4 regions of the Streptomyces sp. NPDC090025 genome follow, and region 2 is predicted to be linked to each of the others. Evidence: riboswitches for the same ligand, from Rfam matches in the RefSeq annotation. Region 2 holds a riboswitch; each other region holds the start of a gene.
What was found. A riboswitch is a leader RNA that binds a small molecule or an ion and turns the genes downstream of it on or off. The one in region 2 is predicted to bind cobalamin.

Region 1: it holds a riboswitch for cobalamin, as region 2 does, so the genes downstream of both, ACIPXM_RS34730 (cobalamin biosynthesis protein) here and ACIPXM_RS19245 (CoA-acylating methylmalonate-semialdehyde dehydrogenase) in region 2, are expected to answer to the same signal.
Region 3: it holds a riboswitch for cobalamin, as region 2 does, so the genes downstream of both, ACIPXM_RS31115 (prenyltransferase/squalene oxidase repeat-containing protein) here and ACIPXM_RS19245 (CoA-acylating methylmalonate-semialdehyde dehydrogenase) in region 2, are expected to answer to the same signal.
Region 4: it holds a riboswitch for cobalamin, as region 2 does, so the genes downstream of both, ACIPXM_RS05520 (ribonucleoside-diphosphate reductase subunit alpha) here and ACIPXM_RS19245 (CoA-acylating methylmalonate-semialdehyde dehydrogenase) in region 2, are expected to answer to the same signal.

Annotation. Positions count from the first base shown of each region.
Region 1 covers NZ_JBIVFL010000024.1:55,832-61,555, forward strand. Annotated here, with positions in the region: gene ACIPXM_RS34715 (alpha/beta hydrolase) at 1-561, opposite strand, end outside; gene ACIPXM_RS34720 (anion permease) at 956-2,248, shown strand; gene ACIPXM_RS34725 (hypothetical protein) at 2,265-2,486, shown strand; cobalamin riboswitch at 2,603-2,756, shown strand; gene ACIPXM_RS34730 (cobalamin biosynthesis protein) at 2,788-3,801, shown strand; gene ACIPXM_RS34735 (cobyric acid synthase) at 3,798-5,306, shown strand; gene ACIPXM_RS34740 (putative cobaltochelatase) at 5,401-5,724, shown strand, end outside.
Region 2 covers NZ_JBIVFL010000007.1:297,825-303,548, reverse strand. Annotated here, with positions in the region: gene mmsB (3-hydroxyisobutyrate dehydrogenase) at 1-497, opposite strand, end outside; gene ACIPXM_RS19255 (enoyl-CoA hydratase/isomerase family protein) at 491-1,567, opposite strand; gene ACIPXM_RS19250 (acyl-CoA dehydrogenase family protein) at 1,564-2,709, opposite strand; gene ACIPXM_RS19245 (CoA-acylating methylmalonate-semialdehyde dehydrogenase) at 2,714-4,213, opposite strand; cobalamin riboswitch at 4,406-4,591, opposite strand; gene ACIPXM_RS19240 (short-chain fatty acyl-CoA regulator family protein) at 4,657-5,724, opposite strand, start outside.
Region 3 covers NZ_JBIVFL010000018.1:74,137-79,860, forward strand. Annotated here, with positions in the region: gene ACIPXM_RS31100 (hypothetical protein) at 1-721, opposite strand, end outside; gene cobF (precorrin-6A synthase (deacetylating)) at 848-1,627, opposite strand; gene ACIPXM_RS31110 (hypothetical protein) at 1,795-3,234, opposite strand; cobalamin riboswitch at 3,373-3,450, opposite strand; cobalamin riboswitch at 3,571-3,705, shown strand; gene ACIPXM_RS31115 (prenyltransferase/squalene oxidase repeat-containing protein) at 3,895-5,724, shown strand, end outside.
Region 4 covers NZ_JBIVFL010000001.1:1,177,319-1,183,042, forward strand. Annotated here, with positions in the region: gene ACIPXM_RS05520 (ribonucleoside-diphosphate reductase subunit alpha) at 1-2,291, opposite strand, end outside; cobalamin riboswitch at 2,433-2,573, opposite strand; gene ACIPXM_RS05525 (GNAT family N-acetyltransferase) at 2,613-3,152, opposite strand; gene mctP (monocarboxylate uptake permease MctP) at 3,335-4,954, opposite strand; gene ACIPXM_RS05535 (DUF3311 domain-containing protein) at 4,951-5,205, opposite strand; gene ACIPXM_RS05540 (GntR family transcriptional regulator) at 5,444-5,724, opposite strand, start outside.

The DNA of each region.
Region 1 (5,724 bases), on a different contig from region 2:
GACGAGGACCGGGATCTGCCGGGCGTGGAGGAAGGGGAGCACGTTGAGCGGGTGCTCGCGGGTGGTGCCGAGGCCGTGCAGGGCGATCACCCAGGTGGTGCGGGCGCCGGGCACGAGCCAGCCGGGCAGCGGGCCGAGCTCGCCGAGGATCTCGACGTCCTCGTAGGGCAGCGCGAGGGCGGTGCCGGGGGTGCCGCGGTGCAGCTGGGGGGTGAGCCGGACCCGGGCGCCGGGGCCCGGGGTGCCGAGCTCGACCCGTTCGAGGCGGCGGACGACGGTGTCGGCGGTGTGCGGCACCCGGTCGAGGACGGGGCCGATCACCGCGTGCAGATCGGTGCCCTCGATCCCGTACGTGCCGGGGCGCAGCGCGGCGATGCTGCGGGTGAGGGTGATCCGGCCGGGTGCCGTGGCGTGCACGGTGAGCCGGGGGTCCCCGGGGAAGGGGCGTCCGGACGGCACCGCGAGGGCGACGTCGCTGGCGTACCGGCCGGCCGCCACCGCGGCCGCGCCGAGACCTATCACTGTGGTGACGGCCGCTGCCGTCGCTGTAGCCGGGCGCACGCTCCCAGTGTCGGCAGCGGACCGTCGGCCTGCCACCGGGCGGGCCCGCCCGGGGTGACGTGCGTCTCCCCCCGGGAGCCGTCGGGGGGTCGTCCGGGGGCCCGCGCCGGGGCGGCCCGGCAGGCCGTGGCGTCCATGGGGTGATACGGGACGGCGGTGGCGAAGTCGGTCCTGGAGTGCGGTGTCCGGTATTCGCCGGTATTACCCGGGGTCGCACCTGTTCGCATCGTGGACAGCGGGCGGACACCCGCGCGCGCCCGAGGGGACGGAGGAGAGGAAGCGGAATGAGCCAAGCCTGGATCGGGCAACCCCACCGCCCGGCTCAGTTCATCTTCCGTTCACCCAGGTTGCCTACGTTCAACGCGCCACTGACGTCAAACGATTGCCTGGGTAAATGGAACACATCACGCTGCTGCTCGCGATTGTGGTCGTGACAGCTCTCGTGTTCGATTTCACGAACGGTTTCCACGACACCGCCAACGCGATGGCGACGACCATCTCGACCGGTGCTCTCAAGCCCAAGACGGCGGTGGCCATGTCCGCCGTGCTCAACCTCGTCGGCGCGTTCCTCTCCGTGGAGGTCGCCAAGACGATCTCCGGCGGCATCATCAACGAAGAGGGCATCCGCACCGAGGTGATCTTCGCGGCGCTTGTCGGCGCCATCCTCTGGAATCTGCTGACCTGGCTGCTCGGCCTCCCGTCGAGCTCCTCCCACGCACTCTTCGGCGGTCTGATCGGCGCCGCGGTGATGTCGGCCGGCTGGTCCGCCGTCAACGGCCCGACCATCGTCACCAAGGTCCTCATCCCGGCCGTCGCCGCGCCGATCGTCGCCGGTCTTGCCGCCATGGCGGCGACCAAGCTGACGTACAAGATCAAGGCCAACCCCGAGGCCAGGGCGACCGCCAAGGGCTTCCGGGCCGGGCAGATCGCCTCCGCCGGTCTGGTCTCGCTCGCCCACGGCACCAACGACGCCCAGAAGACGATGGGCATCATCACCCTCGCGCTGGTCACCCAGGGCGTCGTCGCGCCCGGCGCGAACCCCCCGCTCTGGGTCATCGTCTCGGCCGGTGTGGCCATCGCGCTCGGCACCTACCTCGGCGGCTGGCGCATCATCCGCACCATGGGCAAGGGCCTCACCGACCTCCAGCCGCAGCAGGGCTTCGCCGCCCAGACCAGTGCCGCCACGGTCATCCTGGCCTCCTCGCACCTCGGCTTCTCGCTCTCCACCACCCAGTCCTGCTCGGGTGCCGTGATGGGCGCCGGGCTCGGCCGCAAGGGCGGTGTGGTCCGCTGGTCCACCGCCACCCGGATGTTCGTCGCCTGGGGCCTCACCCTCCCGGCCGCCGGTCTGGTCGGCGCCGCCGCCGAGTTCCTGACCAAGCAGGGCACCTGGGGCATCGTCGCCGTCGCGATCCTGCTCGTCGCCGGTTCCGGCGTCATCTGGTCGCTGTCCCGCCGCAAGCCGGTGGACCAGCACAACGTCACCGCCGACGACCTCGACCACCCGGGCGCCCCGGCCCCGGCCGCCGAGCCCGCGGGCGTCGTGACCACCGCCATCGCGGCCGTCACCCCGCCGCCCCCGGCCGGCACCTTCGCCGCGGTCACCGGCCAGGACCTGCGGACCACCATCCCCACCCCGAACCCCGCGGACCCCGCCGCTCCCCCGGCCCCCGCCGCCGCGGTCTGAGGAACTGGAACCACACATGAAGATCGACTGGGCAGCTCTCGGCTCCGTCTTCGGAGTCAGCCTCGTGGCGACCGTCGCCCTCGTGGGCCTGTTCACCCTGGGCATCGTCGGCCTCGCCAAGCAGGAGGAGGCCGCCGCGAGCGGCGGCTCCGCCGCACTGGCCCGCACCGGCGCCTACGTCTGCTTCGCGCTCTGCGCGGCGGCCGTGTCGTACGGCATCTATCTGATCGTCGCCTGATCACCCTAGGCGCACGCACACCACGGCGGACGGCCGGCACCCCACGGTGCCCGCCGTCCGCCGTGTCTGTGGCGCTCCGCACAGCGACTCCTCGCAGGTCAAGGGTGAGTTGACGGCTGTTCGCACAGCGTGGTGGACTGCCGGGGCCATTTACGGCGGCATGAAGAGGAAGTCCGGTGCGATTCCGGCGCGGTCCCGCCACTGTGACCGGCCTCGGGGACACCCCTGGCGCCGGGAGTCAGGAACTCTGCCGCCGGTCACGTCGAGCCAGGGCGCGGACCCTGAGTGAGGACACTGCGCCATGCCCGGCCGCGGCCCCAGACCCGCCTCCGCCTCCGCCAGCACCCTCTTCGCGTACGGAGCGGCCGCCGGTCTCGCCGTCGACCGGCTGATCGGCGATCCGCGCCGCGGCCACCCCGTCGCCGCCTTCGGCCGGGCCGCGAACGCCGTCGAACGCCGACTGCACCGCGACCACCGCGGCTGGGGCGCCCTGCACACCGCCGTCTGCGCCGGATCCGCCGTGGCCCTCGGCGCGCTCGCCGCCCGGACCGCGCGCGGCAGCCGTGCCGCCACTGTCGCCGTGACCGCCGCCGCCGTCTGGGCCGTGGTCGGCGGCACCACCCTCGGCCGGGAGGCCCGCGCCATCGGCGGGGCGCTCGCCGCAGGCGACGAGGAGGTGGCCCGGGAGCGCATCCCGCACCTGTGCGGCCGTGACCCGCAGGCCCTGGACGGCCCCGCGATGGCCCGCGCCGTCGTCGAGTCGGTCGCCGAGAACACCTCCGACGCGGTCGTCGGCGCCCTCGTCTGGGGCGCCGTCGCCGGAGTGCCCGGGCTGCTCGGCTTCCGCGCCGTCAACACCCTGGACGCCATGGTCGGCCACCGCTCACCGCGCCATCTGCGCTTCGGCTGGGCCTCCGCCCGGCTCGACGACCTGGTCGGCGCGCCCGGCGCCCGGCTCACCGCCGTGCTCGCCGCGGTCGCGGGCGACGACCCGCGCGGCGCGCTGCGCGCCTGGCGCACCGACGCCGCCCGGCACCCCAGCCCCAACGCGGGCCCGGTGGAGGCCGCGTTCGCCGGGGCGCTCGGAGTACGGCTCGGGGGCACCCTCGCGTACGGCGGCCGGGTCGAGCACCGGCCGGTCCTGAACGGCCGCGGCCGGGCCGTCGAGGTGGCCGACATCGAGCGGGCGGTCCGGCTGTCCCGCCGGGTGACCTGGCTGACCCTGGCCGTCTGCGTGGGCGGCCGGACCCTGATGAGCACGGCACACAAGCTCACGGCACACAAGCGCACGGCGCGGAAGCGGAGGACGACGTGAGGGGTGGCGGACTGCTCGTCGCCGGGACGACCTCGGACGCGGGCAAGAGCGTGGTCACCGCCGGGATCTGCCGGTGGCTGGTCCGGCAGGGCGTCAAGGTCGCCCCGTTCAAGGGACAGAACATGTCCCTCAACTCCTTCGTCACCCACGAGGGTGCCGAGATCGGCCGCGCCCAGGCCATGCAGGCGCAGGCCGCCCGGGTCGAGCCGACCGCGCTGATGAACCCGGTGCTGCTCAAGCCGGGCAGCGACCGCTCGAGCCAGGTCGTCCTGATGGGCCGGCCGATCGGCGAGATGAGCGCCCGCGGCTACCACGGGAACCGGCAGCAGGAGCTGTTCGAGCCGGTGATGAGCTGCCTGGAGGAGCTGCGCAGCACGTACGACGCGGTGATCTGCGAGGGCGCGGGCAGCCCCGCCGAGATCAATCTGCGGCGCACCGACATCGTCAACATGGGGATCGCACGGGCCGCGCGGCTGCCCGTCGTGGTGGTCGGCGACATCGACAGGGGCGGGGTCTTCGCGCAGTTCTTCGGCACCACGGCGCTGCTCGCGCCGGAGGACCAGGAGCTGGTCGCGGGCTATCTCGTCAACAAGTTCCGCGGTGACGTGACGCTGCTCGAACCGGGCCTCGGCATGCTGCTCGGGCTGACCGGGCGGCGCACCTTCGGGGTGCTGCCGTACGCCCACGGGCTCGGCATCGACGAGGAGGACGGCCTGCGGGTGTCGCTGCGGGGCGCGGTGCGCGAGTCGGTGGTGGCGCCGCCGGTCGGCGCGGACGTGCTGCGGGTCGCGGTCTGCGCGGTGCCGCTGATGTCGAACTTCACCGACGTGGACGCGCTGGCCGCCGAGCCGGGCGTGATCGTCCGCTTCGTCGACCGGCCCGAGGAGCTGGCCGACGCCGACCTGGCGGTGGTGCCCGGCACCCGGGGCACGGTCAAGGCCCTGGCCTGGCTGCGCGAGCGGGGCCTGGCCGACGCGCTGGTCCGGCGGGCCGCCGAGGGCCGCCCGGTGCTCGGGATCTGCGGCGGGTTCCAGGCGCTCGGCGAACACATCGAGGACGAGATCGAGTCGAAGGCGGGCGCCGTCGACGGGCTCGGACTGCTGCCCGTACGGGTCAGGTTCGCGGCCGGGAAGACGCTTGCCCGGCCGGTCGGCGAGGCGCTCGGCGAGCGGGTCGAGGGGTACGAGATCCACCACGGCGTCGCCGACGTGCGGGGCGGCGAGCCGTTCCTGGACGGCTGCCGGGTGGGCGCGGTGTGGGGCACCCACTGGCACGGCTCGCTGGAGAGCGACGGATTCCGGCGGGCGTTCCTGCGCGAGGTGGCGGCGGCGGCCGGACGGCGGTTCGTCCCGGCGCCCGACACCTCGTTCGGCGCGCTGCGCGAGGAGCAGCTCGACCGGCTCGGCGATCTGATCGAGGAGCACGCCGACACCGACGCGCTGTGGAAGCTGATCGAGCAGGGCCCGCCGCCGGGGCTGCCGTTCGTGCCACCGGGCGCGCCGTGAGCGCCCCGCCCGGGCCCGCCCCGGGAACCCTTGAGACAACCTCCGTACCGACTTCCGTACCGACTTCCGTACCGACCGAAGGAGCGAGCACCCGATGAGCACCCGCTTTCCGTTCACGGCCGTCGTGGGCATGGACGATCTGCGGCTCGCGCTGCTGCTGAACGCGGTCAGTCCGGCCGTCGGCGGCGTCCTGGTGCGCGGCGAGAAGGGCACCGCGAAGTCGACGGCCGTACGGGCGCTCGCCGAGCTGCTGCCCGAGGTCGCGGTCGTCGCGGGCTGCCGCTTCTCCTGCGACCCGGCGGCCCAGGACCCGGGCTGCCCGGACGGGCCGCATGCGCACGGCCCTGGGGAGGGCAGGCCCGCGCGGATGGTCGAGCTGCCGGTCGGCGCCTCCGAGGACCGGCTGGTCGGCGCGCTC
Region 2 (5,724 bases):
GCCGTGCCGCAGTGGACGGCCTTCCTGCCCATGGCGTCGAGCAGCGGCCCGGCCGCCGCGAACTCCTCGGCGCCACCGCCCGCCATGAAGGTGAGGGTGCCCGCCTCGGCGCCCACCACACCGCCCGACACCGGGGCGTCGAGCGACCGGTGACCGGCCTCGGCGACGGCCGTGTGCGCGGCCCTGGCGTCGGCGACGTCGATGGTCGAGCAGTCGACGAACAGGGTGCCGGGCCGGGCCGCGGCCAGCACGCCCTGTTCGCGGTAGAGGGCGAGGACATGGCGGCCGGCCGGGAGCATGGTGATGACCACGTCCGCCTCCGTGACGGCCCCGACGGCCGACCCGGCGGGCTCGACCCCGGCGGTGGCCGCCGCGGCGAGCAGACCGGGCACGAGGTCGAAGCCGAGGACGCGGTGCCCGGCCTTCACGAGGTTGGCCGCCATCGGGCCGCCCATGTGGCCGAGCCCGATGAACGCGACGGTGCTGCTGGTCACCACACGACCTCCTGGTCCGAGGGATGCGCGAAGGACCCGGGCCCGCCCGGGAACACGTTCGCGTCGAGCGGGGGGAAGAACCGGTCCACGGCGGCCCGGCCGACCTCCTCCAAGGTGGCCGGGGTCCAGTGCGGGGCGCGGTCCTTGTCGACGACCTGGGCGCGGATGCCCTCGACGAGATCGGGCGAGGCCAGCGCGGCCAGGGAGACCTGGAACTCCTGCTCCAGGACCCGTTCCAGCGGTCCGAGCCGACGGGCCCTGCGCAGCGCTTCCAGGGTGACCTTGACCGCCGTCGGTGACTTGCCCCGCAGGGTGTCGGCCGTGGCCTTCGCGGCGGGCACCCCGGACGCGAGCAGTCGTTCGATGATCTCCTCGACGGTGTCGGCGGCGTAGCAGGTGTCGATCCATGCGCGGGCGGCGGCCAGTTCACCGCCGGGTGCCGCCGTCACATGCCGTTCGAGGACCTCGTGCACGGGCCTGGTGGCCAGCTCGCTCTTCAGGGCGGGGAGCCGGTCGGCGGGGACGTGGTGGTCGGCGAGGCCGGCCAGGAGGGCGTCGGCGGCGCCGACGGGCGTGCCGGTGAGAGCCAGGTGGGTGCCGAGTTCGCCGGGCGCGAGGGCGAGGAGATAGGTGCCGCCGACGTCGGGGACGAAGCCGATGCCGGTCTCCGGCATGGCGACCTTGGAGCGTTCGGTGACGATCCGGACGCTGCCGTGCGCCGATACGCCGACACCGCCGCCCATCACGATGCCGTCCATCAGGGCCACGTACGGCTTCGGATAGCGGGCGATCAGCGCGTTCAGCCGGTACTCGTCCCGCCAGAAACCGACCGAGGCCGTACCGCCCGCCACCGCGTCGGCGTGGATCGCGCGGATGTCACCACCCGCGCACAGACCCCGCTCACCCGCCCCGTCGATCACGACCACCTCGACCGCCGGATCATCCCGCCAGGCGTCCAGCGCCTCGGTCATCCGCAGCACCATGCCATGGGTCAGGGCGTTGAGCGCGCGAGGCCGGTTGAGCGTGAGATACCCGGCGCGGCCCTCCGTACGGAACAGGACGTCGTCGGTCATCGCAGGGTCTCCGTGAGTCCGCGTGCCACGATCACCCGCATGATCTCGTTGGTTCCTTCCAGGATCTGATGCACTCTCAGGTCACGGACGATCTTCTCGATGCCGTACTCGCTGAGGTAGCCGTAGCCGCCGTGCAGCTGGAGCGCCGCGTCGGCCACCGCGTACCCGGTGTCGGTGGCGAACCGCTTGGCCATCGCGCACAGCCGCGGCGCCAGCGGATCGCCCGCGTCCAGGGCCTGGGCCGCCTGTCGCACCAGCGCGCGGGCCGCGGCCAGTTCGGTGGCCATGTCCGCGAGCCGGAACTGCAGAGCCTGGGCGTCGAGCAGCCGCGTGCCGAACGCCTCACGGTCGGCCAGATAGGACAGCGAACGGTCGAGGGCGCTCTGCGCGCCGCCGAGCGAGCAGGCGGCGATGCCGAGCCGGCCCCCGTTGAGACCGCTCATGGCGATCCGGAACCCGTCGCCCTCGGCCCCGAGCCGCCGGTCCGCCGGGATCCGCACCCCGTCCAGGATCACCTGGCGGGTCGGCTGCGCGTTCCACCCCATCTTCCGCTCGTTGGGCCCGAAGGAGACGCCCGGGTCCTCGCGCTCCACGACGAACGCGGAGATCCCGCCCGGGCCCGGCGCCCCGGTGCGCGCCATGACCACGTACCGGTCCGAGACTCCGGCACCGGAGATGAACTGCTTCACCCCGGTCAACACATAGTGGTCGCCCTGCCGTTCGGCCCGGGTGCGCAGCGCGGCCGCGTCCGAGCCGGCGCCGGGCTCGGTCAGGCAGTAGCTGCCGAGCGTCGTGGCGGAACACAGATCGGGCAGCCAGCGGGCGCGCTGCCCGGGGTCGCCGTACCGGTCGATCATCCAGGCGACCATGTTGTGGATCGACAGATATCCGGCGATGGACGGGCAGCCGGTGGCCAGGGTCTCGAAGACGAGGACGCCGTCGGCGCGGCTGAGCCCGGAGCCGCCGTGCTCCTCGTCGACGTACACCCCGGCAAGACCGAGCGCGGCGGCCCGCCGGATCACGTCGACGGGGAAGTGCTTGTCCTGGTCCCAGGCCACGGCGTGCGGGGCCAGCTGCTCCTGGGCGAAGTCGAGGGTGACCTCGGCGAGCGCGAGCTGGTCCTCGGTGAGGGTGCTGGTCACGGCGTCACCCCATCGTCGGCATGGTGAAGGTCGCGCCCTCCTTGACCCCGGAGGGCCAGCGCGAGGTGACGGTCTTCGTGCGGGTGTAGAAGCGGATCGAGTCGGGCCCGTGCTGGTTGAGGTCGCCGAAGCCGGACCGCTTCCAGCCGCCGAAGGTGTGGTACGCCACGGGCACCGGGATCGGCACGTTCACGCCCACCATGCCGGTGTTGACCCGGCGGGTGAACTCCCGTGCGGTGTCGCCGTCCCGGGTGAAGATCGCCACCCCGTTGCCGTACGGGTGCTCGCTCGGCAGCCGCAGCGCCTCCTCGAAGTCGGCGGCCCGGACCACGGAAAGCACCGGCCCGAAGATCTCCTCGCGGTAGATCCGCATCTGCGGGGACACCCGGTCGAACAGCGAGGCGCCGGTGAAGAAGCCGTCCTCGTGCCCTTCGAGGGTGAAGTCCCGGCCGTCGACGACGAGTTCGGCGCCCTCGGTGACGCCGACGTCGACATAGCGGCGCACCCGGTCGAGGGCGTCACGGCTGACCAGCGGGCCGAAGTCGGCCCCGGCGTCGTCGGACCGGCCGATCCGCAGCGTCCCGATCCGCTCCTTGAGGGCCGCGACGAGCCGGTCGGCGGTCTCCTCGCCGACCGGGACGGCGACCGAGACCGCCATGCAGCGCTCGCCCGCCGAGCCGTACCCGGCGCCGATCAGCGCGTCCACCGCCTGGTCCAGGTCGGCGTCGGGCATCACGATCATGTGGTTCTTGGCGCCGCCGAAGCACTGCGCGCGCTTGCCGTGCGCGGCGGCGGTGGCGTAGATGTGCGCGGCGATCGGCGTGGACCCGACGAAGCCGAGGGCCTGCACCCGGGGATCGGTGAGCAGGATGTCGACCGCCTCCTTGCCGCCGTTGACCACGTTCAGGACGCCCGGCGGCAGCCCGGCCTCCAGGAACAGCTCCGCGAGCCGCAGGGGTACGGAGGGATCGCGCTCGGACGGCTTGAGGATGAACGCGTTGCCGCAGGCGAGCGCGGGACCGGCCTGCCAGAGCGGGATCATGGCGGGGAAGTTGAACGGGGTGATGCCCGCGACCACGCCGAGCGGGCTGCGCAGCGAGTGCACGTCGATGCCGGTCCCGGCGTTGTCGGTGAACTCGCCCTTCATCAGGTGCGGGATACCGGCGGCGAACTCCACGACCTCCAGGCCGCGTTGCAGGTCGCCATGGGCGTCGGCGACGGTCTTGCCGTGCTCGGCGGAGAGCAGCCGGGCCAGGTCCTCCCGCTCGCCGTCGACGAGCTGGAGGAACCGCAGCAGCACCCGGGCCCGGCGCTGCGGGTTCCACTGGCCCCAATCGGCCTGTGCTTCCTGGGCGTTGGCGATGGCTGCCGTGGTGTCGGCGTGCCCGGCGAGCGGCACCCGGGCCTGGACGCCGCCGGTGTTCGGGTCGTACACGTCGGCGAACAGCCCGGACGTGCCGGGGGTGTGCTTTCCGCCGATGAAATGGGTGAGTTCACGGACCATGGGATGCCTGCTCTCGTCAGGTTGGATCCGGGGGATGGCACGGCAGCACGCACGGCGGCGCCCGATGGGGGCGCGCCGAGGCGCGGAGTCGTGGGAACTACGAGCGCGCGGAAGTGTGGTGCGCGCGCTCCGCCGGATCACCAGGGTCGTGGGGACAAACCGGTGCCATGCGTGTCTGCTCCATCCTCGTGGACAACACGGAACAGCCGCGGCCGGTATCCTGACTCCCGGATCACCGCGTGCTGCCCGCCTTCCCGACAGACCTCGTCAGTGGCGTGTGGACGGCAGCACACTCCCCGGTCACAGTGGCGGGACCGTGCCGGATTCACACCGGCTTCCCTGCACCGCGGACCTAGTGCCACGAACATATAGTTGGACGTCCTAGTAAGTCCAGAGGGCGCGGCGGCGGCCGGCCGCGCGAGCCCCCCGGTTTCGGACGCGGCTCAACTCCGCTCGGGCACCACCGGATACGGGATGAACGTGCTGCTCTGCTCGTCCACCGCCAGCTCACGACCCAGCGGCGGCACCGCGCGCTGCGGGCAGTCCAGCCGCTCGCACAGCCGGCAGCCCATGCCGATCGGCGTGGCGGCCGAGACATTGCCCAGGTCCAGGCCGTCCGAGTAGACGAGCCGGTGCGCGTGCCGGATCTCGCACCCGAGCCCGATCGCGAAGGTCTTGCCGGGCTCGCCCCAGCCGCCCCGGTGCCGGGTCACCGCGCGGGCCGTCCACAGATGCCGCTGCCCGTCCGGCATGGCGGCGACCTGCACATGGATCCGGCCCGGCGCGGCGAACGCCTCGTACACGTTCCAGAGCGGACAGGTGCCGCCCGCGCGCGAGAAGTGGAAGCCGGTGGCGGACTGCCGCTTCGACATGTTCCCGGCCCGGTCCACCCGGACGAACGAGAACGGCACACCGCGCAGCCGGGGCCGCTGCAAGGTGCTCAGCCGGTGGCAGACCGTCTCGTAGCCGATCCCGAAGCGGTCGGTCAGCCGCTCGATGTCGTAGCGGAACTCCTCGGCCGCCGTGTGGAAGGCGCGGTACGGGAGGATCAGCGCGGCCGCGAAATGGTTCGCGATGCCGATCCGGGCGAGCCGGTGCGCGGGGGAGCCGGGCGCGAAGTCCTCGGCGGCCAGCCGGTCCAGCTCGTCCGCGTGTTCCAGGAACGCCAGCTGGGTGGCCATCCGGAACGCCTGCTGCCCGGGGCGGAGCCGCCCCGACAGGTGCAGCACCCGGGTCGCCGCGTCGAAGCGGTGCAGCCGGTCGGAGTCGGCGGCGACCCGGATCCCGTGCCGGTCGGCGAGGCGCCGCGTCAGCACCCGGACCACCTCGCCGGGCCGGACCCCGAGCTCCCCGGCCAGCTCCTCGGCGGCCAGGTCGGTGTCGTGCAGATAGTTCTGCCGCCGGTAGAAGAACTCCCGGATCTCCTCGTGCGGCGAGCGCGGCGAGCCCGGCGCGGCGGATCCGCCGTCCCGCCCGTCGGCCGCGTCCGCAAGCCGCTCCGCGAGCAACTG
Region 3 (5,724 bases), on a different contig from region 2:
TGCCCTTCCGCCCCAGCTCGACGAGCTTGGCCCGGGAGGTGCCGTCGCCGGTGTTCACGTCGCAGGCCACGACGCTGGTCCAGGACTGCCCGTCGAGCGCGCCCGCGACCGCGAGGACCGGCAGCACCAGGACGGTGAGCGCGAGCGAGAGCAGCCAGGCGGCGTCGGCGGTGCGCTGGCCGGGGCCGGTGGGCAGGGTGTGGGTGCGTCTGCCGTCGCTGCGGGAGCGGCGGCCGGTGCGGTACTCGGCGATCACGCCGAGCCGGAGGGCGTACGCGACCAGGCACACCAGGAGTCCCCACCACCAGCCGTGGAAGGCGCCCAGGATGACGCCGAAGGCGACCGGCACGACGGCGGCCGTCGCCGCGACGTGCGCGAGCGAGAGGTTCCTGCTGCCCGCGGCGCCGCCGCGCGCGCCGAAATAGGCGTACGAGGCACGGGTGGCCACGATCGCGAGGACGACGGCGAGCAGCACGTCGTTCATCAGCATGCCGATGAGCACGTCGGGCCAGTTACCCGGCTCCATGGCGAGCAGCGCGTCCCCGGCGGCCCCGCCGCCGCCGAGCGTCCAGGCCAGCTTGAGGACGGGCACGGCGAAGACGACGGCGATCAGCACCTGATGCCCGGGCCCGCCCTTCCGGTCCTCGGCCCGCTCGCTCTTCTCCTCCTTCTCCTCCTCTTTCTTCCCCTCCTTATGACCCGTCTCGCGCTTCTCGCTCATGCGGCCAGTCTCGGGGCGCGGGCCGGAGGGCGCCCGCCCGGGACGACCGACCGTGGGCGGGACGACCGACCATGGGCGGGACAGCGGGACGGCGGAACCCCGGGACCACGGGTGACGGGGAAACGCTCAGTCGACGATCCGCAGCAGATAGGTGTCCATGATCCAGCCGTGCCGGGCCCTGGCCTCCGCCCGCAGCGCCTTGATGCGTGCCGCGACGTCCCGGAGCAGGCCCGCGACGAGGAGTTCGTCGGGCGTGCCGAGATAGGCGCCCCAGTAGATCCAGACGTCGTCGCCGTTGACCTGGTCGAACGACTCGTGGGCGTCGAGCATGACCACGATGTCGCCGTCGTCGGCCTGGCCGACCTCCGGGAGTCTGCGGGCGGGCGTGATGTGCAGCGGGCGGCCGATCCGGGTGAGCGACACCCGGTGGCGGGCGGCGAGCAGCGAGACGCTGCTGATGCCCGGGAACACCTCCACGGCGAAGGCGGTCTCGCCGCGCCGCTCGACGCTCTCCAGGATGGCGAGCGTGCTGTCGTAGAGGGCGGGGTCGCCCCACACCAGGAACGCGCCGGTCTCCCCCGGGGCCAGCTCGGTGGCGATCATGCGGGCGTAGATCTCGGCGCGCCGGGCCCGCCAGTCGTCGACGGCCTCGGTGTACCCGGCGCGGGCGGCCGGGCTCCGGTCGCGCCACGGATCCTCGGCCTCGACCACCCGGTACGGGCGGTCGGCGTGGTGCTCGGCGAGGAGCGCGTGCCGCAGGTCGGTGAGGGAGCTCTTCTCGGGGCCCTTGCCGAGGACGAAGAAGACGTCCGTACGGCGGATCGCCTTCACGGCCGCCAGGGTCAGCTGGTCGGGATCCCCCGCACCGATGCCGATGACGAGGATGCTGCGCGGTGCGGGGGTCATGGTCTCTCTCCTCGTGGTCCGGGGCCGCCGCGGTCCCGGGGCCGGGCCGGGCCGGCCCGGCGGGCCGGGCGCCCACTCAGCGCGCCCGCCCCGCCGACCCGTCACGGCGTCATGCCGTTCGCGGCGTCACACCGTCGGCGGCGCCACGACGTCACATCGTCATGCCGTCACGCGCCCCAGCGCAGCGCGATCGTGTCGCCCACGCCGATGACCTTCTCGCGCGCCGCACCCGCGAACGCCGAACCGTCGACGCTCACCTTCCAGGTGTCCGACCCGCTGTTGGCCTTGCCGTTCAGGTTCGTGACCGCGCCCGTGCCGGAGGACGGCGTCACCGCGGTGACGCAGCCCGCGGGCGCGCCCGCACCGATCGCCGCGTCGAGGACCGCGCCGAGGGTGGTCGTGGTGCCGGTGGGGGTGAAGGAGACGGAGCAGACCTTGAGGTTGCCCGCGCCGTCGTCGACCGTCAGGGCGAGCTTGGTGGCGGTGCCGGCGGTGAAGCCGGACTGGGCGACCCAGCGGGTGGCGCCGGGGGTGACGGGGACGGGCGGGGCGGTGGTGAAGCCGCCGCCCGCGACGGCGCGCAGCGCGTCGATGGAGGAGTAGGCGGACGGGCTGGTGTCGGTCGGCTTGTACTTGAAGCCACCGGCCGGCTTGTACTGGTTGGCGAGCAGGAAGTCCACCGGGGTCTTGCCGCTGACGGTGGTGAACTCGGTGGACTGCGGGTCGAATCCGCAGGCGTTGAGTCCGGCGATGCCCCAGCCGTTGGAGCTGGTGTTGACGCCGTACAGCGAGTTGAAGGCGCCGGTGAGGTCCGCCACCTTGCCCTTCAGGAAGTCCTTGGCCTGCACGACGTCGGTGTCGGTGTTCGGGACGCCCGAGACGCACAGGGCGGCCATCGCGGCGCCGGTCATGTCGATGTCGCTGGCGGAGGCGAGGCCGGTGGGGTTGCCCTCGACCTTCTGGTAGGTCCAGCCGCCGTCGTTGTGCTGGTTGGCGCGGAGCTTGCCGACCATCGCGTCGGTGAGCGCCTGCGGCACCCGGTTGCCGCCCGCCTGGGTCTTGGCGCCGCCGAGGGCGAGGGCCGCGAAGACGGTGCCGTTGAAGTTGCCGGAGGGGCCGAAGTAGCCCGGCTCGGCGGTCTGCCAGTAGCCGTAGATGTTCGCGACCAGGTTGCGCGAGGCGGAGACGCGGGCCGGGTCGATGCCTGCGGCGTACGCGTTGAGGGCGCCGCGCTCGTAGTCGGTGACGACCGGCGAGGCGGACGGCCAGGCCGCCGTCGACAGCAGGTTGCGGTAGACGGTGCGGGCGTTCTTCGTGGTGTCGCCGCCGGGGGCGACGTCGACGACGGCGGTACCGGCGGCGGCGAAGGCACTGAACGCCCACTCGTTGGAGAGGCCCGATCCGGCGTAGGAACCGTCCGCCGCCTGGAGGGTCTTCAGGTAGGCGACGCCGTTGGTCTTCGACGTGGCGATCTGGGCGGGGGTGGAGGTCGCGAAGGCGGGCAGGACGGAGAGCGCGAACGCGCCGAACGCGGCGGGCGCCACGAGCGCGAGACGGCGGGCCGTACGGGACGGGCGGGCCGGACGGGCCGTGCGGGGAAGGGACATGGACCTGCTCCTGAAGTCGGCGGACGCCGACCTCCGGCCGGATCGCGGACCAGGCGCCACTGCGGCGACGGGACGGCCGGGCCAGGGGCCGCCATCCGAATTCGCGTGGTACGGCTCTCTGTTGCTTCCGTGCCGTCAGGGCATTCGGGCTCGCCACGGACCACTGGTCCGTGCCACACCGCTGCGCGTCAGCCCCGGGATCTCACCGGGTTCCCCCCTCTGGCGATTCGGGACGCTACCCCAGCGCGGCACGGACCGCCACCGAACGGCCACCGACGGGACCGGGTCACCGGGCACCGTGAACCCGCAGGTGAGGGGGTGGTCTTGACGCCCGGGGCGAATCCGTGTTCCATTCCCGCTGATAAGCACTCAGTCCCAGGGGAATCCGGTCCGAAACCGGAGCTGACCCGCAACCGTAGGCCCGGCACCGCCGGGCGAGCCGGAGCACCTGGGGCTCGGGAAAGTGATCCATCGAGCACAGATCGCCGTCGCGGACTACGGCGTGGCCGTCCCCGTCCCACGGCGTCTCCCCCGGCGTCGCCGCTCCCGGGACGCGTCGCCGCGTTCCCTCCCGTACGGCAGAGACGAGGGGCCGTGCACAGCGGACAGGCGACGCAGCGAGGGCGACGGACGAGAGCGCCCGGGCGTCTCGTCGCCGGGTTGACGGCCGCACTCCTGGCCGTCGGCACCGGCGTGAGCTTCCTCACCACGGCCCCGGCCGCGCAGGCCGATCCGATCGGGCGGTGCACGGCCACCACCGGGGCGATTGTCGCCGTCGACTTCGGTCCGTTCGGCGGCAAGGTCGAGCGGGGCTGCGACGCGACCCCCACCACCGGCTACGAGCTGCTGTGGACGGGCGGCTTCACCACCACCGGTACCGTGCACGACGGCCCCGCCTTCATCTGCCGGATCGGCACCGGCGGCTTCGCGGGCGGCACCCAGTACCCGACCCGGGCCGCCGAGGCGTGCCAGGTCACTCCGCCGGCCAGTGCCTACTGGTCGTACTGGACGGCCGCGCCGGGCCAGAAGAAGTGGAAGTACAGCAACTACGGTGCGATGTCCCGCATGTTGAAGCCCGGCGACGTGGACGCCTGGGTGTTCGGCGCGACCGACATCGGCGGCACCAAGGGCGGCCCGAGCTTCTCCCCCGACGACGTCAGGGCCGGTGCGGTGACGCCCGCGCCCGACCCGTCGGTGCCGCCGGTCCCGCAGGTGCCGGCCGGGCAGGTCGACCTGCCCGCGGCGACCCGCTGGCTCACCGGACGGCTGAAGGACGGCGAGCGGGTCGTCGACGAGATCGACGCCGAGCTGAGCTACCAGGCGACGGTCGAGGACGCCCTCGCGCTGGCCGCCCAGGACCCGAAGAGCGCCGCCGCCGCCAAGGTCGCGGGCGTCCTCGCCCGCCCCGAGCACACCGACGCGTACGCCTACCCCGCCGACGCGGGCAAGGGGCCGAACTCGACGGCCGCGGCCCGGCTCGCGCTGGTCGCCGAGGCGACCGGTGGCGACCCGCGATCGTTCGGCGGCCGCAACCTCCTCGACGACCTCGTCAAGAACGTCTGCGTCACCGGCAGGACCGAGGAGAACCCGAACTGCTCCGCGCCGGGCGACTTCCCGGTCAGCGGCCGCGCCGCGGGCAAGAACGAGGGCCAGGCGCTCGCCGTCATCGCGCTCACCGGCGCCGGGGTCAAGGTGCCCGCCGAGGCGGTGACCCGGCTCACCGAGTTCCAGTGCGACGACGGTGGCTTCACCAGCATGCTCATCGCGCCGGGCCAGTCCTGCGAGAGCGAGGCCGGGGCCACCGGACTGGCCGTGATGGCGCTGCTGCGCGCCGGCGGCCACCCGCAGGCCGTCAAGGACGGGCGCGACTACCTGCGCAAGGCCCAGTCGGACATGGCGACCGGCGGCCTGCCCGCCGTGTACTACTCCATGTCGAGCAGCCCGTACGCGACCGGTCTGGCCGCGCAGGCGCTGCGCGCGCTCGGTGACACGGCCCAGGCCGACGCCGCCGTCTCCTGGCTGTCGAAGCAGCAACTCGCGGGCGGCGGCTTCGCGTTCGAGGAGGAGGACCCGGTCGCGCGGATCATGTCGACCGGTCCCGCGGTGATCGCCGGTGCCAGGACCGATCTGCTGCGCCTCACGGCCGAGAAGCAGACCCCGCCGACGTTCCCGACCCCGACGCCCACCCCGACGACCGGCACGCCGAAGCCGACGAAGCCGACCACGCCGCGGCCGACCTGGCCCGCCCCGGTCATGCCCGCCGGTCCCGCCCCCGACCTGGCCAAGGCCACCGCGTACCTGACCGGCCCGAGCCGGCTCCTCCAGGGCCACTACTACGCCGCCGACCCCACCGGCCGGGCCGACTTCGGCCTGACCATCGACCTGGCGTACGCGCTGGCCGCGACCGGCACCGACGACGCGACGCTGCGCGGTGTCGTCGACTTCCTCGACGAGCGGGGCAAGGACGGCGTCGGGCGGACCGTCAACGAC
Region 4 (5,724 bases), on a different contig from region 2:
GGGGCGGGGGCGGCGACGGCCGACGCCTGGGCGGCGCGGGCGATCCGGGTCGCCGGACGGGAGCGCAGGTAGTACGTCGTCTTCAGACCCTGCTTCCAGGCGTACGCGTACATCGACGACAGCTTGCCGATGGTCGGCGTCTCCATGAACAGGTTCAGGGACTGCGACTGGTCGAGGAACGGGGTACGGGCCGCCGCCATGTCGATCAGACCGCGCTGCGGGATCTCCCACGCCGTCCGGTACAGCTCGCGCACCTCGGCCGGCACCCAGCCGAAGCCCGCGACCGAGCCGTTGGCGTCGCGCAGCGCCTCCCGGGTCTGCGCGTCCCACACGCCGAGCCGCTTGAGCTCCGCCACCAGGTACGAGTTGACCTGGAGGAACTCACCGGACAGCGTCTCGCGCTTGAACAGGTTGGAGACCTGCGGCTCGATGCACTCGTACACGCCCGCGATCGAGGCGATCGTCGCGGTCGGCGCGATGGCGAGCAGCAGGCTGTTGCGCATGCCGACGGCGGCGATCCGCTCGCGCAGCGCGGCCCAGCGCTCCGGCCAGTTCAGCGCCACGTCGTAGTGGTCGGGGTGCAGCACGCCGCGCGCGGTGCGGGTCTTGTCCCAGGCGGGCAGCGGGCCGGAGCGCTCGGCGAGGTCGGCGGACGCCTCGTACGCCGCCAGCATGATCCGCTCGGCGATCCGGGTGGACAGCGCCTGCGCCTCGGGCGAGTCGAACGGCAGCTTCAGCTGGAAGAAGACGTCCTGGAGGCCCATCGCGCCCAGACCCACCGGCCGCCAGCGGGAGTTGGAGCGCCCGGCCTGCTCGGTCGGGTAGAAGTTGATGTCGACGACCCGGTCGAGGAAGGTGACGGCGGTACGGACGGTCTCGTCCAGCCGCTCCCAGTCGAGCTCGCCGGTGCCGGCCAGCACGAAGGCGCCGAGGTTGACCGAGCCGAGGTTGCAGACGGCCGTCTCGCCGTCGTCCGTGACCTCGATGATCTCGGTGCACAGGTTCGAGGAGTGCACGACCGAGCCGGGCTCGGCGGTCTGGTTCGCGGTCCGGTTGGAGGCGTCCTTGAACGTCATCCAGCCGTTGCCGGTCTGGGCGAGGGTACGCATCATCCGGCCGTACAGGTCACGGGCCGGCATGGTCTTGCGGGCCAGGCCCGCCGCCTCGGCCTTGACGTACGCGGCGTCGAACTCGGCGCCGTACAGGTCGACCAGCTCGGGCACGTCCGACGGGGAGAACAGCGACCAGTCGGCGTCCGCGTTCACCCGGCGCATGAACTCGTCCGGGATCCAGTGCGCCAGGTTCAGGTTGTGGGTGCGGCGGGCGTCCTCGCCGGTGTTGTCGCGGAGCTCCAGGAACTCCTCGATGTCCGCGTGCCAGGTCTCCAGGTAGACCGCGGCGGCGCCCTTGCGGCGGCCGCCCTGGTTCACGGCGGCGACCGAGGCGTCCAGGGTCTTCAGGAACGGCACGATGCCGTTGGAGTGCCCGTTGGTGCCGCGGATCAGCGAACCGCGGGCGCGGATGCGGGAGTAGGCGAGGCCGATGCCGCCCGCGTGCTTGGAGAGCCGGGCCACCTGGTGGTAGCGGTCGTAGATCGAGTCCAGCTCGTCCTGCGGGGAGTCCAGGAGGTAGCAGGAGGACATCTGCGGGTGGCGGGTGCCCGAGTTGAACAGGGTGGGGGAGGACGGCAGGTAGTCCAGCCGGCTCATCAGCCCGTACAGCGCCGACACCTCGTCGAGGGCGCGCGCCGAGTCGTCCTCGGCGAGACCCGCGGCGACCCGGAGCATGAAGTGCTGCGGGGTCTCGATGACCTTGCGGGTGATCGGGTGGCGCAGCAGGTAGCGCGAGTAGAGGGTGCGCAGACCGAAGTAGCCGAAGCGGTCGTCGCCCGCCGGGTCGATCGTCGCGTCCAGCCGGTCGGCGTGCAGCGCCACGAAGTCGGCGGTGCGGTCGGCGATCAGGCCCTCGCGGTGACCGACGGCGACGGAGGCGGAGAAGCAGACCGCGCCCTGGCCCGCCGCCTCGTCGGCGATGGTGCGGGTGAGCAGCCGGGCGGCGAGCCGGGAGTAGGCCGGGTCCTCGGCGATCAGACCGGCGGCCGCCTCGGTGGCCAGCTCGCGCAGCTCCGCCGCGTCCGAGCCGGCGTGGCGGCCGCGCAGGGCGGCGGCGGCGACCCGGCCGGGGTCGGTGTCCGGGAGATCGGCGGTGAGATCGGTCAGGGTGCGCAGCAGCGCGGTCCCGGGTCCGTCGTTCTCGATCGCTGCGGCCGGATCGGCGGGCGCGATGGTCACGTGGGGGCTCTCCCTCGCTCGGCTCGGGGCCAGGAGGAAGGGCGGTGGAGGGCGGGCGGCCACCACCGGAAACCGGCAGGGCTGCGCCGCGTCCACCGGCCCACTCCGCGAGGCCCGGACGTCTGTGGCACCCGGAACGGAAGGACCGGGCGCGCTGTCGGCAGGTCTTCGGACTCTCTCCGTGCGAAAGCGCACGAAGTGCACCGTTGCGGGACAGTTCCGGATTTCCACCGGATTCCCCTGCGACGACAGCGAGGACGAGCATACATGTGGGGGGCGCCCATCGCGGCACCCCCCACATGTTGTGTGTCGCGAGTCCCGCTACAACTCCAGGGCGTAGCACATCAGCACGAAGGAAGGCCGCTCGGGTACCGGCGACCAGTCCCGCTCCGGCGTGCGCCGGAAGCCGAGCCGCTCGTAGATCCGGTGCGCGCCGCGCATCCCCGGCTGGGTGGAAAGGACGATCGCGGAACACCCCGGGACGGCCCGCGCGCGCTCCACACAGGCCCGCACCAGCGCCTCGCCCGCGCCCCTGCCGCGGGCCGCGTGCCCGACCGCCAGCATCCGGATCTCGGCCTCGCCCGCCCGGGCCCGCTCGCCGAGCAGACCGGGGGCCGCGACGAAGGTCACGCCGCCCAGGACGGTCCCGGCCCCGGCCCCGTTCTCGTCCTCCTCGGACACCGCCCCTTCTTCCACCGCCACCAGCACCTCGGCCACCTCGGCCCGGGCGGCCACGTCGCGCAGGTGGACCAGATAGCCGTCGTCCGCGGCCAGGTGCCCGTCGTCGACATAGGCCCGGACGGTGAGCTCACCGAGGGTGTCGTACTCCTCCGGCCGTACCGCTCTGATCGTGAAGTCCATGCCCGCAGTCTGCCGCGCCCGCGCCGCACCGCGCGCCCGGCTCCCGCCGGACTTCGCACGCCCGCAACACTCCGTACGTCCACGGCGGTCCGTACGTCCACGGCGGTCCGTACGCCCGCAGCACAAGGCCGCCGGGCCCCTGGCGGGGTCCCGGCGGCCTGGGCCGTGCGGCGCGCCGTGGCTCAGTGCCCGGCGCCGACCTTCGGCAGGTCGGTGACGCCCGCGTCGCCCGCGTCCGCCGTGTAGTCCGACGGCGAGGTCTCGTCGACGCCCTCCGGGGCCTTGAGGGCCCGCAGGACGAAGGTGAGGACGACGGTGACCACGACGTTCAGGACGAACGCGGTGAGGCCGATGTAGCCGATCTCGCCGATGCCCGGGATCTCGGCGGAGGAGCCGCCGAAGTGCTTCTGGGTCGGGCTCGCCACGCCGTACGCCGCGGCCGTGCCGTACACCATGCCGACCGCCCAGCCCGCGAGCAGCGCCCAGCGGTGCATCCAGCGGGTGAACAGACCGCCGACCAGGGCCGGGAAGGTCTGCAGGATCCAGATGCCGCCGAGCAGCTGGAAGTTGATGGCGACGGTCTTGTCCATGGTGAGGACGAAGACCAGGGCGCCGACCTTCACCAGGAGCGACACCAGCTTGGAGACCTTGGTCTCCTGCGCCGGGGTCGCGTCCGGCCTGATGAAGTCCTTGTAGATGTTGCGGGTGAACAGGTTGGCCGCGGCGATCGACATGATCGCGGCCGGGACCAGGGCGCCGATGCCGATGGCGGCGAAGGCCACGCCCGCGAACCAGTCGGGGAACATGTTCTCGAACAGCTGCGGGATGGCGAGCTGGCCGTTGGTGACCTTGACGCCGGCCGCGATGGCCATGAAGCCGAGCAGCGCGAGCAGGCCCAGCATCAGCGAGTACAGCGGCAGGATCGTGGTGTTGCGGCGGATCACCTCACGGCTCCGGGAGGAGAGCGTCGCGGTGATCGAGTGCGGGTACATGAACAGCGCGAGCGCCGAGCCGAGCGCCAGCGTCGCGTACGTCCACTGGCCCGCCTCGCCGGGCACCAGGGCGCCCTTGGGCTTGCCGGTGGCCGGGTTGACCGTCGCGTACGCCTCGCCCGCCTTGGCGAAGATCTCGTCGAAGCCGCCCAGCTTGATCGGGATGTAGATGATCGCCACCGCGATGACGATGTAGATCAGGGTGTCCTTGACGAAGGCGATGAGCGCCGGGGCGCGCAGACCCGAGGAGTACGTGTACGCGGCGAGCACGCCGAACGCGATGAGCAGCGGCAGGTCCTTGACGAACCAGTTGGTGTCCTCGCCGCCGCCGACGCCCATCACGTCCAGGACGGCCTGGATGCCGACCAGCTGGAGCGCGATGTACGGCATGGTGGCGAGGATGCCGGTGACGGCGACCGCGAGGGACAGGCCCTTGGACCCGAACCGGCCCCGGACGAAGTCCGAGGTGGTGACGTAGCCGTGCTTGTGCGACACCGACCACAGGCGGGGCAGGAAGGTGAAGATCAGCGGGTAGACCAGGATCGTGTACGGCACGGCGAAGAAGCCGGCCGCGCCCGCCGCGTAGATCGCCGCGGGGACGGCGACGAAGGTGTACGCGGTGTAGAGGTCGCCGCCGAGCAGGAACCAGGTGACCCAGGTGCCGAACGAGCGGCCGCCCAGGCCCCATTCGTCGAGGCTGTGCTCGTTCTCGGCCTTGCGCCAGCGCGCGGCCAGGAAGCCCATGACCGTGACGGCCAGGAAGAAGAAGACGAAGACGCCGAGCGCCACACCGTTCACGCCGTCGTTCATCGGGCCGCACCCCCCTTGCGGGCGCGCTGGTCACGCTTCCACAGCGTGTAGGCGAGCATGGTGAGCGCGGTGGAGATGACCACCCACAGCATCTGGTACCAGTAGAAGAACGGCACCCCGATGAAGGTGGGTTCGACCTTCGCGTACGAGCCGACCCAGAGCATCGCGACGAACGGCGCCGCGAGGCAGACCGCGATCACCACTCTGACCGGTGTGATGACCGGTTGTTTCCCTTGTGCGGCTTCTGACATGGTGAGACCGTCCCCTCGCTGATCACCTCGTAATGCCGAGGAAATGTAGGCGACGGTCTCGCCGTTAGGAACCCCTGTCCGTATAACGGATACGAGTGTGTCAGTCGGGGCAGGTCAGGGGCGTCGGAAGCCGCCGGGACCGGCCGCGACCGGGCACGGCGATCCGCCCGGATCCGCGCGGGTTACAGCTGAATTCCGCCCGGATCCGCGCGGGTCGCAGCTGAATTCCGCCCGGAATTCAGTCGTTCGGCCGCTGGAGGCGCGCCACGAACTTGTAGCGGTCGCCCCGGTAGACCGAGCGCACCCACTCCACCGGCTCGCCGTTGGCGTCGAGCGAGTGCCGCGAGAGCATCAGCATCGGCAGGCCGACGTCGGTGCCGAGCAGCCCGGCCTCGCGCGGGGTGGCGAGGGAGGTCTCGATGGTCTCCTCGGCCTCGGCCAGGTGGACGTCGTACACCTCGGCGAGCGCGGTGTAGAGAGAGGTGTACTTCACCAGCGAACGGCGCAGCGCGGGAAAGC